DNA from 2 places in the Caecibacter sp. AF58-12pH5A genome. Region 2 is predicted to be linked to the other one. Evidence: riboswitches for the same ligand, from Rfam matches in the RefSeq annotation. Region 2 holds a riboswitch; the other holds the start of a gene.

The links. Region 2 has a riboswitch for FMN ahead of PGX44_RS00620 (FGGY-family carbohydrate kinase). Riboswitches for the same ligand answer to the same signal wherever they lie in the genome.
Region 1: it holds a riboswitch for FMN, as region 2 does, so the genes downstream of both, ribB (3,4-dihydroxy-2-butanone-4-phosphate synthase) here and PGX44_RS00620 (FGGY-family carbohydrate kinase) in region 2, are expected to answer to the same signal.

The regions. Positions count from the first base shown of each region.
Region 1 is NZ_JAQDBC010000004.1:74,107-81,688, reverse strand. Features, by position in the region: gene PGX44_RS03360 (HAD hydrolase family protein) at 1-668, shown strand, start outside; gene rbr (rubrerythrin) at 713-1,252, opposite strand; gene PGX44_RS03350 (threonine aldolase family protein) at 1,683-2,696, shown strand; gene PGX44_RS03345 (lecithin retinol acyltransferase family protein) at 2,745-3,329, shown strand; gene PGX44_RS03340 (phosphohexomutase domain-containing protein) at 3,353-4,861, shown strand; gene PGX44_RS03335 (transcriptional regulator GutM) at 4,865-5,290, shown strand; FMN riboswitch at 5,374-5,486, shown strand; gene ribB (3,4-dihydroxy-2-butanone-4-phosphate synthase) at 5,649-6,314, shown strand; gene PGX44_RS03325 (hypothetical protein) at 6,396-6,824, opposite strand; gene pckA (phosphoenolpyruvate carboxykinase (ATP)) at 6,852-7,582, opposite strand, start outside.
Region 2 is NZ_JAQDBC010000001.1:116,999-124,580, forward strand. Features, by position in the region: gene dnaK (molecular chaperone DnaK) at 1-503, opposite strand, end outside; gene grpE (nucleotide exchange factor GrpE) at 540-1,112, opposite strand; gene hrcA (heat-inducible transcriptional repressor HrcA) at 1,127-2,167, opposite strand; gene PGX44_RS00610 (enoyl-CoA hydratase-related protein) at 2,459-3,241, opposite strand; gene PGX44_RS00615 (3-hydroxybutyryl-CoA dehydrogenase) at 3,277-4,134, opposite strand; gene PGX44_RS00620 (FGGY-family carbohydrate kinase) at 4,523-6,049, opposite strand; FMN riboswitch at 6,144-6,280, opposite strand; gene PGX44_RS00625 (hypothetical protein) at 6,342-6,875, opposite strand; gene mscL (large conductance mechanosensitive channel protein MscL) at 7,016-7,462, opposite strand; gene PGX44_RS00635 (YerC/YecD family TrpR-related protein) at 7,538-7,582, opposite strand, start outside.

The DNA.
Region 1 (7,582 bases), on a different contig from region 2:
CCGGTGACAGGGAGGCTATCCGTGCTTTTCAGGCACAAGGCGGCCTCTTTGGTATCAGCACAGGCCGTTCATTGACGGGCGTACGCCAGGCTACAGGCGATAATGTAGCCTACGATTTCTATATTCTCGCTAACGGTTCTCTGGTTTTGGACAAACAGCTGCGGACTCTGCAGAAGAAGGTCGTCCCTATAAGCCTCGTCCAGTCTCTGTACGACCGCTATGGCAAGTTAGAAAATGCTGTTATTCAGGCAGGAGATACGGTATACACCTTTGGTACGGCTGATAACCCCATGCAGACCCATATCGATGATTTTGAGGAGCTTGATGGCAAGGATATTTACGGTATTTCCTTTTATACAGGCAGCGAGGACCGGGCTAAGGAAATGGCAGGCGATGCGCAGCAGCACTATGGCAGAACCATAGAAGCTTATGCCAATACGGTAGTTCTCGATATTGTCGGCGCAGGCTGCTCCAAAGGCCAAGCACTGGAAACGGTGCGCCAGGCCTTGGCACTTGAACGTGTAGGCGCCATTGGTGATTCATATAACGATATATCTATGCTGGAAAGTGCTGATATTTCCTTCACTTTTTCCTACGCACCACAGCCTGTGCAGGCTTCTGCCGGGCATATCGTGGGCAGCGTACAGGAAGCATTGACTCTGTTATAAGGCAAAAAAAACGACTGCAGGAATGTTCCTACAGTCGTTTTTTTTTAATAATTTACGTTACGCAGTTCAAAGAAGGACTGGGGATGACCACAGACAGGGCATTTCTGCGGAGCTTCTTCGCTTTCCAGGATAAAACCACAGTTACGGCAAATCCAGGTCTTCTTTTCAGCTTTTTTGAAGACGGTTTTCTTTTCCACGTTGTTGAGCAGGGCTAAGTAGCGTTCTTCATGATGCTTTTCGATTTCAGCTACCTTTTCAAAGAGGAAGGCAATCGTATCGAAGCCTTCTTCACGAGCTTCTTTGGCAAAAGTCGGGTACATTTCTGTCCATTCATAATGTTCGCCTGCAGCGGCATCTTTTAATGCAGCAATATCGTCGGGCAGTTCCCCGTTATGGAGCTGTTTGAACCAAATCTTGGCGTGTTCTTTTTCGTTATTGGCCGTTTCTTCGAAAAATGCGGCAATCTGTTCATAGCCTGCTTTTTTTGCTACGCTGGCATAATAGGTATATTTGTTGCGGGCCTGGGATTCACCGGAAAATGCGGCCTGTAAATTTTGTTCTGTTTTTGATCCTTTTAATTCCATGATTTGTTTCCTCCTTGTAATATACTCTCTTTAGCAAATAACTAATATTTGTTATCCGTTGCTCATACTATAGCACTATAATCCCTGACTGTCAAATAATAATTGTTATTCTTTAGTAAAATATTTTGCTGACAGGTAATTCATCAATTTTATTTCGTTTCAATTTAATAATTAAAATAAAATGATATAAAATGATAGAATAGAATAAGAAAACAGTCTCTAAAAAGAGTTATATCATTGGAGAAATGAACATACTCCATAGTTTGAGTATATTTGTGTCAGCATAGAGAACCTAGAATCCAGAACCTGGATCAGGGCATAAATTAGAAGATACAGTCTCTGTTTCTTGTTTTTCGTACCTTGTATATATATAATAAAATAGTAATAGCATACAATTCCTGGGATACGTATGAGAAAAGAGGATATGGCGATGATATTTTTAAAAAATGACTACGGTGCAGGGGCACATCCCCACGTTTTTCAAGCCTTGGCCGAGCATAATCTGATGCCGGCAGATAGCTACAGCCATGATCAATATTCCGTTGCCGTTACGGAAATGATACGGGCTCTCACGGGACAGGCACAGGCACACGTCCATTTTATTGCCGGCGGGACACTGACCAACCTGGTCTGCCTGGCAGCCTTCCTGCGGCCGTATGAAGCTGTAATCGCTGCTGATTCAGCCCATATTTGTGTCCATGAAACGGGCGCTATTGAAGCGACGGGGCATAAAATTTTGTCTGTGCCGGCAGTAGATGGAAAAATCTCGCCGGAAGAGATTGATAAGGTCGTAGCGTTTCATGAAACGGACCAGATGGTCTTGCCCAAATTAGTTTATATCTCCGATACGACAGAAATGGGAGCCGTATATACGAAAGCAGAACTTCAGGCATTACGTGCCTGCTGTGATGCTCATGGACTCTATTTATATATTGACGGGGCCCGCCTGGCTATGGCCCTGGGGTCGGAGTACAATGACCTTAGCCTGCAGGATATAGCGTCCCTGGCGGATGCGTTTTATTTGGGTGGCACGAAGTGCGGCGCCCTTTTTGGCGAAATGGTAGTGATCCTCAATGAGGCACTAAAGCCCCATTTCCGCTTTATCATGCGGCAGCATGGGGCTCTCTTTGCCAAGGGCATGCTTTTAGGCCTTCAGTTTAAGGCCTTGCTCCAGGATGATTTGTATACGCGCTTAGGGAGTATGGCCGATGCGTGGGGGAAGAAACTAGCTGCCGGGCTGAAGGAAAAGGGGTATTCCTTTGCCTATACGCCGGTATCGAATATGATTTTTCCCATCGTAACAACTGCACAGGCAGACGCTCTGGCAGAGTACGTCCTGTTTGAAAAGTGGCTCGATAATCCCGATGGCACACAAACCATACGCCTCGTGACCAGCTGGATGACGAAGCAGGAAGATATTGATGGCTTGTTGCAGCATATGTGACGGTCTATCCAGGCAATACCGGTTTAAGAATGTAAGGAGTCAGGTTTCATGGCAATTGATGTGCATTCCCTTTTATCTGTATTAAAGGACGAAAAAATAGCCGCCCATTGGCTGGCCACACGGCCCCGGCGTGGTGATCACATTCGCGTACGCCGCTTAGGCGGCCTGTATTACCATCACGGTATTTATATAAGTGATACGGAGGTCATTACCTTTGCCGGTGACGATGACCACAATCCGTTTGATTGGTGGGATACGAAGGTACGGGCCACTTCCTTGGAGTTGTTCCTCCAAGGCGGCCAGACAGAGGTCTGCCTGTACACGATTCGTGAGCGGCAGCAGCTCTGCAGCATTGAAGAAACGGTAGCTTTTGCCAGAGCCTGTCTGGGGAATGAAAAATACAGCCTGCTTTTTCATAATTGTGAACATTTTTCAAATGCCTGCAAGCAGGGCATTTATCGCAGCCAGCAAGTAGAGCGTATTTTGCGTGGTCAAAGCTTGCACGACGCGTTGGCTTGTCTTGACGATCCGGAACAGCGTTCCCGCTGGTGGGATGAAGCCGTATCAGATCTGAAGAAACAAGTACTGAGTAAGATTAAGCGTGATCTGGAAGCGAAAATGCGACAAGAGTAAACTAATTTAGGAGGATATACATGATGATGACTGAAATGGAAATGATGAAACTGCAAAATGGCAGTGATGTTCGCGGCGTTGCTGTCGCCGGGGTACCTGGTGAAGACGTGACGCTGACGCCGGAAGCCGTAAACCGGATTGCTGCTGCGTTCGTTTCCTTTCTTGCCAAAAAACTAGGAAAAGAACCGGCTGCCTTGCGGATTGCCGTAGGTCATGATTCCCGTATTTCGGCATCGCTCTTGCAGGATGCTGTCTTTTCTGGTCTTACGGCTTGTGCAGCCGATGTGTTTAAGTGTGACCTGGCGTCCACACCGGCTATGTTTATGTCTATTGTTTTTTCTCAGACTCAGATGGACGGGGCAATCATGCTGACGGCCAGCCACTTGCCGTATAACCGCAATGGCATGAAATTCTTTACCGTTGAAGGGGGCCTGGAAAAAACGGATATCCGTGCCCTTTTGGCTCAGGCGGCTGCCCTTCCGGAACAGCACGGGGATCTGGCCCAGGTCCATGCGTTAAATCTGATGGAATTGTATGCTGAACACTTATGCCAGACTATCAGCATGCGGCTGGGCGTGCCTGTAGAAGAGAAGCCCTTGCAGGGGATGCATATCGTCGTCGATGCCGGCAATGGCAGTGGCGGCTTCTTCGTTACAGATGTCCTGGATGTCCTTGGTGCTGACACGACGGGCAGCCAATTCCTGGAACCGGACGGCATGTTCCCCAATCACATTCCAAACCCGGAAAACGCTGCGGCTATGGCGGCTATCCGCGCGGCCGTATTAAAGAATCATGCTGATTTAGGTCTCATTTTTGATACCGATGTCGACCGCATGAGTGCCGTTTTGTCCAACGGGGAAGAAGTGAACCGCAATGCTCTGATTGCCATGATTGCTGCTATCCTGGCACCGGACTATCCGGGCAGTACTATTGTTACTGATTCTGTCACGAGTGATGAGCTGACAGAGTTCCTGACGCAGACCCTCCATCTGGTCCATCACCGGTATATGCGCGGTTACAAGAACGTTATTGACGAATGTATCCGCCTCAATGAAGAAGGCACCCTTTCGCCGCTGGCTATTGAAACATCGGGTCACGGCGCGTTACGGGAAAATTATTATCTCGACGACGGCGCTTTCCTGGCTGTGCGCCTGATCATCGCTGCAGCCCAGGCTAAACAGCAGGGGAAAGAGCTGGGTGATCTGATTGCAGCACTGAAGCAGCCGGCAGAAAGCGTAGAATACCGATTGAAAATTACGGCAGATCAGGCCGGGGAATATGGTAAAAACGTACTCCAGGCGTTCTCTGAACGGGCACAGGCGGCAGGTATACAAATAGCCACGCCGTCGTATGAAGGCGTGCGCCTTGTGTTCCCGCAAGGCTGGGCACTCCTGCGGATGTCTCTCCATGATCCCAATATGCCGCTCAATATTGAAAGCAAAGAAGCCGGTGGCTGCCAAGAAATTACAGCCAGCCTGCGCCAGCTGCTTACGGGCTTTGATCAGCTGGATATTTCTGTGCTGGATGTGTAAGCTATGCAGAAAGAATGGCTCTTTGCCCTCTTCTTTATGCTCATGGTCATGCAGGCTGTAGGCGTGCGCTTACAGGTACGGGCCTATCGTCAGGCTGTAAGCCGTCTGCGGCGGCGTGGCTATGTGGGCATTGGCGGTGGCCGCCGTCGTTTGGGACCGGGGACCATCGTCCTCCTGGCCTGCAGTGGTGATGGCACCATTGTAGGCGCTGAAACGATGCAGGGGATGACGATTTTTAGCCGCTTCCGGGAAAGGCCGGACCTTTACGGCCGGACCATATACGATTTCAAGAACGAGCTCAGTACGTATCCGGCTAAGAAGCGCAAGAAGTATAAGAGCTATGAGCAGGCTGCTGATGCGCTGATCGGACGGTTGCAAAAGGAAGCCGCTGCCCGGCAAGAAGAAAACAGCCAGCTGGAAAAAGTATAGTTTTACGCTGAACGATGCTATTTTGACATAGATAGTTACAAATCAGAAGGCATGTGCTATACTATAGAAAATTTCATATGATTTATTGTCTTTGGGGCGGGGTGTAATTCCCTACCGGCGGTAGAGTCCGCGAGCGCAAGCATGAACCGGTGCAATTCCGGTACCGACAGTATAGTCTGGATGAGAAAAGACAGCAGAAAACGTAGTTTTGCCGTGCGCCCTTTTTGTGTGCACGGCTTTTTTACCGCACAAAAAGGGAAAGGTTACGCGTTTTCGGTATGAAACCTTACAGGTACAACATAGTCCCCACCCAATAGATCTTCCATGAAAGAAACTATTTCATTAGGAGGAACAAAACATGAACAACGAATTTACGTTTGGCACGATTGAAGAGGCAATCCGCGACATCAAGGCGGGCAAGATGGTATTGGTCACAGATGATGCGGACCGGGAAAATGAAGGCGATCTCATCATGAGTGCCGAACTGGCTACGCAGGCAACGGTCAATTTCATGGCAACTTATGCCAAGGGTCTTATTTGTATGCCCTGCGATGGTGCTATTTTGGATCGCCTGCACATGGGACCTATGGTAGAAAAAAATACGGATAACCATGAGACGGCCTTTACCGTTTCTATCGATCATGTCGATACGACCACAGGAATTTCTGCCGGTGAACGGGCCCACACCATGCGTATGTGTGCCGACGGCCGGGCCAAACCGGAGGATTTCCGCCGCCCTGGTCATGTCTTTCCTTTGCGCAGCAAGACCGGTGGTGTTCTCTGCCGTACGGGCCATACGGAAACGACGACCGACCTGTGCCGTCTGGCCGGCCTTGCACCTGTCGGCATTTGCTGCGAAATCATGAGTGCTGACGGATCCATGGCCCGTACACCGGAACTCATGCAATTTGCCAAGGCCTATGGCTTGACCTTTATTACCGTAGCGGATCTCGCTGCGTACCGCCGCCGTACAGAAGTGCAAGGCGACGTGCCGGCAGATGTACCGGCACCGGCTCAGGTCTAAGCGGCATAGACGCCTGCACGTGAAAAGGGAGCTCCTTCCTGCCTGTAGCAGGAGAGAAGCTCCCTTTTCACTATGTCCTGTTTAGAATTTCAAATCGATCGTAGCAGAAACGCCGACGCCTTGGACACGGCTCATGTTTGTCACGTCTAAGGATTCGACAGGAATAAGGGCGTTAGCCCGGGCAATGCCATTGAAGCTGGCTTCAATTTGGGCGACAGCCTTTACCTTATCGACCTGTGCCGTCGGTCCGACGACCTGGACAGCACCGATATATTTGCCTGTACCGCCGCTGATAATGGGAACGACCTTTGTGGCATAATCCGTGCCGACACCGTTTTTCATGAGTAATTTGTTCAGGAAGGTGTTGATCTGGTCTCCGTATTTGGAAACGAGAACGGAAACACCGCCAACCTTTAAAATGGATCCCAGGTCAAAGGCCTGTACAGCTGTACCGCCGCAAAAGCCCAAGAGGGATGCGGCTGTCATGGCTACAACGAGTTGCTTTTTCATGGAATGCCTCCTTCAGTGAGTGATAAATCATGGCCGTGGTCCGGCGTTCAGGATATCTTCACGAATACGGGGATATTTCGTATGGAAGTTATCGTAGAACAGCTTCGCTACCTTAACGGCCATGGCATCATAGGCTGCCGGGTCTGCCCAGGTTGCGCGGGGGTTCAGGAGTTTTTCCGGCACGTTCGGGCAGGTCTGGGGAATATCTACGTTGAAGCGGTCGTTATGCACATAGACAGATTCTTTTAGGCTGCCATTCAGGGCAGCAGTAATCATAGCCCGTGTATATTTCAGAGCGATACGGCTGCCTGTTCCATAGGGGCCGCCGGTCCAGCCCGTGTTGACCAGATAGACCGTCGTATTATGGGCTACAATCCGTTCGCCCAGCATATGGGCGTAAATCTGGGGATGCAAAGGCATGAAAGGCTCGCCAAAGAGGGTGGAGAAGGTCGGTACCGGTTCCGTAATGTTCTGTTCCGTACCGGCTACCTTCGAAGTAAAGCCTGTAACAAAATGATACATGGCCGCTTCTTTGCTTAACCGGGAGATAGGCGGCAACACGCCGAAGCTGTCAGCTGTAAGAAAAATAACGACAGAAGGAGTACCGCCCAGGCCGGACATTTCCGCATTGGCAATATATGTAATAGGATAGCCTGCCCGTGTGTTTTCTGTCAAGGTTTTATCGGCATAATCCGGTTTGCGCGTCTGCGCGTCGAGAATAACATTCTCTACAAGCGTACCGGCTTTAATGGCATCAT
Region 2 (7,582 bases):
AAGACGAGGATCTTGCCGTCGCCGCCTTTATCGAGGCCATATGCCAGAGCTGCAGCCGTTGGTTCGTTGACGATACGGAGAACGTCGAGACCGGCAATTTTACCGGCGTCCTTTGTAGCCTGACGCTGGCTGTCGTTAAAGTAGGCCGGTACGGTAATAACGGCCTGGGTTACTTTTTCGCCCAAATAGCTTTCTGCGTCTTCTTTCAGTTTCTGCAGAATCATAGCGGAAATTTCCTGCGGTGTGTATTTTTTGTCACCAATCGTTACGGTGTAATTTTCGCCCATGTGACGTTTAATGGAAGCGATTGTGTTTTCCGGGTTGGAAACAGCCTGACGTTTAGCCAGCTGGCCTACGAGGCGTTCGCCTGTTTTCGAAAAACCGACAACGGACGGTGTGAGACGGGAGCCTTCCGTGTTCGTAATTACTGTCGGTTCGCCGCCTTCCATAACAGCGACTACCGAGTTTGTTGTACCTAAGTCAATACCTATAACCTTAGCCATAGTAAAATTCCTCCAATCCTATACTTTCTACGATGTTTAACCGTTAAATGCAACTTTTACCATTGCCGGACGCAAGGTCTTGTCGCCCAGCAAGTACCCTTCCTGCAGGACTTCCACGACCATATCATTGTCGAATTCTTCACTTTCTACGCGCATGACGGCTTGGTGATAATTCGGGTCAAACGGTTTGCCTACAGCATCAATTTTCGTAACACCTTCTTTTTCCAGAACGCCCATGAGTTGTTTGTAGATCATGTCGTACCCGTCTACAAAGGACTTCATTTCGTCTGTCATGGCATCTTGCGGGGCCTGTAAGGCCCGTTCGAAGTTGTCGATGACGGGCAGGATGTTCTGGAGTACTTCCATTTTTACGACTTCAGAAATCTGCAGCTTTTCACCGGCTGTCCGTTTCTTGAAATTCGAGAAATCGGCCTGAAGCCGCAGGTAGCGGTTTTTCATTTCCTCTACTTTAGCTTCTGCATCAGAGGCAGCCTTTGCTTCAGCTGCTTCGTCCGTTTCTTCTGCCGGCGTTTCTTCTGCTATTACTTCATCAGCGGCCTGCGTCGTTTCCTCTGCAGCCGTTGTCGTCGTCTTTTCTTCTTCACTCATTGCCTGCATCCCTCCTATTTATCGTCGTGGTAATGTTCCAGGATATTTGTTACATGCTGCTTCATAAAATCCAGAAGGCTGATGATTTTCGCATATTCCATACGCGTCGGGCCTAATACAGCGATTTTACCGAGGACCATATCATTGGCCGTGAACGTGGCTTCGATGATGCTGCAATCGTTGATGGGCGAAAGCTTGGTTTCTTCACCAATGCGTACCGTTACAGGACGGTTGCCCTTTTCACCTTCGTCGTGCAGCAGGTTAGCGACTACATCCTGCTCTTCCAGCATGGTAAATAAGCCTTTGGCTTTATCTACATCCTTGAATTCCGGCTTGTTAAGAAGCTCCATCGTGCCGCCTTTATACAACTGTTGTTTCTTCCGAAACGCCTTATGCAAGGAACGGAATGCCGTCCGGTATAAGTCGAGGTCGTCTACAACAGTTCCCCGGAATTTTTCCAGAACGTCCATGTTGATTTCCGATAAGGGCACTCCTGCAAGGCAGCGTGTTAATTTTTCAGCTACGACGTTCAGATCATCTACATCTACGCCATCCGGTTTCGCATAAATACAGTTTTCAATTTGTCCTGTATCCGTGACGACGATCATGATCGCCCGGCGGTGATCTAAGGGCAGAAAGCGTATATACTTCAATTTCGAACTCGTTTGCTGAGATGTCATGACCAGCGTGACATTGTGCGTAATCCGTGCCAGGCCTTGTGCCGTGGACTGGAATATTTGATCGACATCGCTCATCTTGTCCTCAAACCAGGCTTCTACGAACCGTTTTTCATCGCTCGTAATCTTTGCCGGCTGCAAGAGACAGTCTACGTAAAAACGATAGCCTTTAATGGAAGGAATCCGTCCCGCCGAAGTATGCGGCTGTTCGAGATAGCCCATCATTTCAAGATCAAACATTTCATTACGGATCGTCGCTGCACTGACACCTAAATCATATTTACGCGCAATCGTTCTGGATCCGACAGGTTCGGCAGATGTGATGTAATCCTGAATGATAGCTTGCAGTATTTTCTGTTTTCTTTCATCCAAATCCATACGTCTCACCTCTATGCCGTTTAGCATTAGCACTCTTTTTATTTGAGTGCTAATAACTATATAAAAGATAGCATGATTAAAGCCATTTGTCAATGGAAAAAAGGTAAATTAGTCAAAAAGTCAAAGATTTTTTTTCGATTTTGTCTTTTTTTCCGGGCCGGCTTTTGTTTATATACATATATAATATGTCTTTTTTTTAATACACAAAAAGTACGGCGGCATATGTATGCCGCCGTACCCAATTAAGGAGAAATCCCTATGACTAGGAATCACAGTGAAATGAGGTAAACCTTATTTACCCGTAAATTCAGGTTTACGTTTTTCCATGAAGGCTTTCATGCCTTCCTTCTGGTCAGCCGTTGCGAAGCAAAGGCCAAAGACGTTGCTTTCGAAAGCAAGGCCCGTAATGATATCTGCATTGATACCGTTGTTGATAGCTTTTTTAGCGATCTGAACGGCTACAGGTCCCTGAGCCATGATTTTCTTAGCAGCTTTGATAGCAGCCGGCATCAATTCAGCCTGCGGAACAACTTTATTGACGAGGCCAATACGCAGGGCTTCATCAGCTTTGATGTTCTTAGAGCTGTAAATGATTTCTTTAGCCATACCAAGGCCAACGAGGCGGGCCAAACGCTGTGTGCCGCCGAAGCCAGGGATAATACCGAGGCCTACTTCAGGCTGGCCAAAGATAGCGTTTTCGGAGCAATACCGGAAATCAGCAGCCATGGAGATTTCGCAGCCGCCGCCCAGAGCGAAGCCGTTTACTGCAGCGATAACAGGCTGCGGTAATTTTTCGATCTTCGTAATGACGCCTGCGCCATAAGCAGCCCATTTGCCGCTTTCAGCCGGGCCATAGTTAGCCATTTCTTTGATATCAGCACCAGCAACGAAGGATTTTTCACCAGCACCGGTAATGATAACAACCTGGATGTCTTTGCTTTCAGCAATGTAGTCAACAGCTTTTTCGATATCTTCTACAGTTGCTTTATTGAGAGCGTTCAAAGCCTTCGGGCGATTGATCGTTAAGGTAGCAATACCGTCTTCTACTTTGAAAATGATGTTTTCGAATTCCATATGATGTGACCTCCTTAAATATGCTTGTCAGCCTATTATTTGTTGTAGTCGTAGAAGCCTTTACCAGTCTTCATGCCGAGGTAGCCAGCTGCAACATATTTACGGAGAAGCGGGCACGGACGATATTTAGGATCGCCATAACCTTCATAAAGAACGTCCATAACGTGGAGAACAACATCGTTACCGATGAGGTCGCACAGAGCCAAAGGTCCCATTGGATGATTGTAACCGAGTTTGCAAACTGCGTCGATACCTTCTCTTGTAGCTACGCCTTCCATCAAAGCATAGATAGCTTCGTTCAGCATAGGAACAACGATACGGTTAGCAGCGAAGCCCGGGAAGTCAGCAACTTCAACAGGTTCTTTGCCCAATTCTTTAGCAGCGTCGACAACCGTCTTAACGGTTTCATCAGAAGTAGCCAGGCCTTTAATAACTTCGATCAGTTTCATAACAGGGGCCGGGTTGAAGAAATGCATGCCGATAACTTTGTCCGGACGGTTTGTAGCTGTAGCAATTTTCGTGATCGGCAAGGAAGATGTGTTGGAAGCGAGAATCGTGTTAGCCGGGCATTTTTCGTCGAGGTTTTTGAAGATCTGGCTCTTGATCTTGTAGTCTTCGATAGCTGCTTCAACAACCAGTTCTACGTCTTTCATGTTTTCTTCCGTAATTTCTACGATGCCTTCGAAATGGCCAAGGATTTCAGCTTTCTGGTCTTCCGTGATTTTGCCTTTGGAAACTTTTTTCGTCAGCTGTTTGTCAATTTTTTTCATGCCGCCGTCGATGAATTCTTGTTTGATATCGTTAAGAACTACATCTACGCCGTGTTCAGCGAATACTTGAGCAATACCGGAACCCATTGTGCCTGCACCAATAACCATTACTTTTTTGAACATGTGAAACTCCTCCTTTTATTAGCGTGATTTTTTTCACTTTTGTGATCAAAAAAAAATCACATTTGACAATAATTAAGATGCACTGCTTACATTCATAGTATAACACGTTTGCAAAAAAAGTCCACTAAAAAATAGATATATTTTATAAATTTCTGTGCTTCTATATGCAGAAAATGCATTATTTATGCTTTTTATTTACTTATATATCGATGTTTATGACTTAGTGTAATGATTATTTCTACTCTATGATGATTCCGTATATTCTGTTAGGCCGCCAAGGTAGCTTGTACTATTTATAACGTTTTATACCATTTTAGAATGAAAATAAATAGGAACTGGTTATATTACACCAGTTCCTATTTGTGAATTTGTGCACATTCACGAACTCTTACACCGTTTCCGTGCTATTGAGAGCCGCTAATATATGACGGCGTTTTTCATATTGCTTGCGGTATAAGGTCGTCAGTTCTGCATGAGGTTCATAGCTGTCTTTTACGGCCAGACGCTGCTGCAGGACAGCCTTCAAATTCGTAATATCGCCTACGGCCCGGGCGGCGACGAGGCAGTTCGTCGGCACGGCCCCGCCGGCTACCTGCAAGGTCTGGACGTGTGTCGAAAGCATATCGGCCTTGATCTGGTTCCACAGGGCATCGCGGCTGCCCCCTTCAGTGACCGTGAGCTGATTGAGGTCGATACCGGCTGCGCGGTAGCGGTCCGTTACTTCCATGTAGTCGTAGCCAATACCTTCGAGGACGCAGCGCCAGAGAGCGCCTTGGTCCGAATCGAGGGTCAGGCCTGTAAAGGTACCGCGTACGTGCGGGAATTCGCCATTGCCTCCGGTCAGGTACGGAATGAACATGGCACCTTCGCAGCCGGCAGGATGACGGCTGGCGAGGCGGTCCATTTCACCGTAATACGTATCGTCCGTTTCCTTGCGGGCAATGCTGTCTTTAAACCAGCGCAAGGCCAGGCCGCCTGTACGTACCATACCCCAGTAGAAATATGTATCCGGCAGGGTACCGGAATTGAAGATGAGACCCATACCAGGCGATGACAGTTCCGGAATGATACCGTCCGTAGCAACGCAGAACATGGCACACGTACCGGCTACATCGACGGCGCGGCCGGCTTCTAAGATGCCGCTGCCCATCATGGATTCCATCGTATCACCGGCTCCGGCACAAATGGGAATGCCTGCGGGGAAACCCGTTTCGGCCGCGTCAGCCGCGCAGAGCGTGCCAATGATATCCCACGGCTTGACGACGCGGGGCAAGTACTTCCTATCGATGCCCAGGATTTCCAGCTGCTTAGGCGACCACTCTTTGGAGACGACGTTGTAGCCCAGGCCCCAGCCCGACAAGGTGCCCCAGTCGATGAAGGCATCGGCCCCGGAAAGACCGGCCAGGTGCATGAGGATGTACGGGCAGTTGTGGACGAACTTGACGCCTTTTTCCTTCACTTCAGGTAAATTCTTCAGGAACCAGCGGGCAAACATGGCCGGAAACATGACGTTTGGTTCGGCATTGCCTGTTTCTTCACCCCAAATAGCCAGGTGCTGCGCTTTCATTGCTTCTACGTCGTCAGCTGTACGGCTATCGAGGTAATTAATATACGGTGTAATGGCGTTGCCGTCTGCATCGACGCAGGCAATGCCGCAAATGATGCCGTCACCCATGATGGCCCGTACGCCACGTACGTCCAGATTCTTGGCGGCCATCTGGCGGCTGCATTCACGCATGCACTGCTTGATAAGCTGGTAATATTCGCCTACGTCCATTTGCACCCAGCCCGGCTGGGGATAGTTGAGCGTCGTCTGGGCTGTCGCCATGGCGACTTCCTGCATCTGGTCGTCATAGACGGCGACCTTTACGCTTTGTGTGCCGGCATCAAAGCCGAGATAATATTTTTTTTCCAATTCTGCGCCTTCTTTCTGTAATAAAAAAAGACTGGCATCGCCAGTCTTTTCATGTCAAAGGAAATATACCCGGACGGTCTGCACCTGTCCCGGCTTTCGTCTTTTCCCATCCAGACTATACTGTCGGTATCGAAATTGCATCGATTCGGCTCCCCTGCAGGAGGTCGCGGACTATCACCGCCGGTCAGGAATTGAAAGGATTCCCTTTCGCACCATGCCCTAAAGACTAAACGATATATAGATTGTGTATTTCAAAACACTTGCATTACATTATATCATGCATAAAGTAAAATTACAAGCGGCTCATGAGCTCTTCCATAACGCCTGTCGTCGACGTTTCCACCGGCGGAAAACGGCGCAGGTCTGAATTGCCTTCAATGTAGCTGAGGAATTCGCAGATACTGTCTTCCATGTCCTGCAAGCTGTCTTCGTTGAGATTTTCCAGGAGGGCCGGTACGTTTTGGTCGTAACGGCACAAAAGGGCGCGAAGATGGGTAAATTCTGTATGGGCAGCCGTACCAAAAACAGCCCGCATAAGTACGTCGTAGAGGGTGCACAGGGATGGTACAGAGCGCACGTCTTCACTCTGCCCCAGGCGGGAGAGCCAGGTCATGACGACACTCGTAAAAAAGGTATATAAGGACATAGCTGCTGCCCGTTCATAGCGCTGGGCCAGGAGTTTATTTTTCTTGTGTCCCTTGGCTGCGTGAGCAGCGGCTTTCTTAAAGAAAAAGCGGTAATCCCGCCATAAATCCTCGTGAATGGAATTGCGGAGAATATCTACGTCTCCGCTGCCAAAAATGGTAATGCCTATCTTCGCTTTCATAGACTTTGACAGCGCGCGGCCCTAAGGGACCACCGTGTCTGTCTCCTCTCTGTATATGATTTATTTTCTAATAGGTTTTATTAATAGTCTGTAACTTAAAAGAACTCCCGGAAAAGCCGGGAGCTCTTAGTGTACCGCGCTTACTGAAGCGGCGGCAGTTCGCTGGTGCAATGGGGGCAGCGTGTAGCGTCATCGGCTACAGGCTGTTTACAGTATGGGCAAAGACGCGGTTCCGGAGCGGGTGCCGGGGCCGGACGCATGCGATTGATCTGTTTGATAACGAGAAAGATAGCAAAGGCTATGATCAGGAATTCGATCAATACGTTGATAAACGACCCATAGGCAATGACAGGAATACCTGCCGCTTTAGCATCGGCCAGCGTTTCTACATGCTGGGTCAAGCTGAGGGGAATAAAGAAATCCGAGAAATCGATACCACCGAGAAGAACACCAATAGGAGGCATAATGATATCATTAACCAGGGATGTGACGATTTTGCCAAAAGCACCGCCAATAACAACGCCGACGGCCATATCAATGACGCTGCCGCGCATGGCAAACTCTTTAAATTCTTTAAAAAATCCCATGTCCATCACTCCTAACATTATAATTTAAAATGATTCTCTCCTTATCGTACAATATCTCATTTTAAATTGCAATGCTTATTTCTTCTTAATACCGATTTTTAACAAGTCAGGATTCTTTTT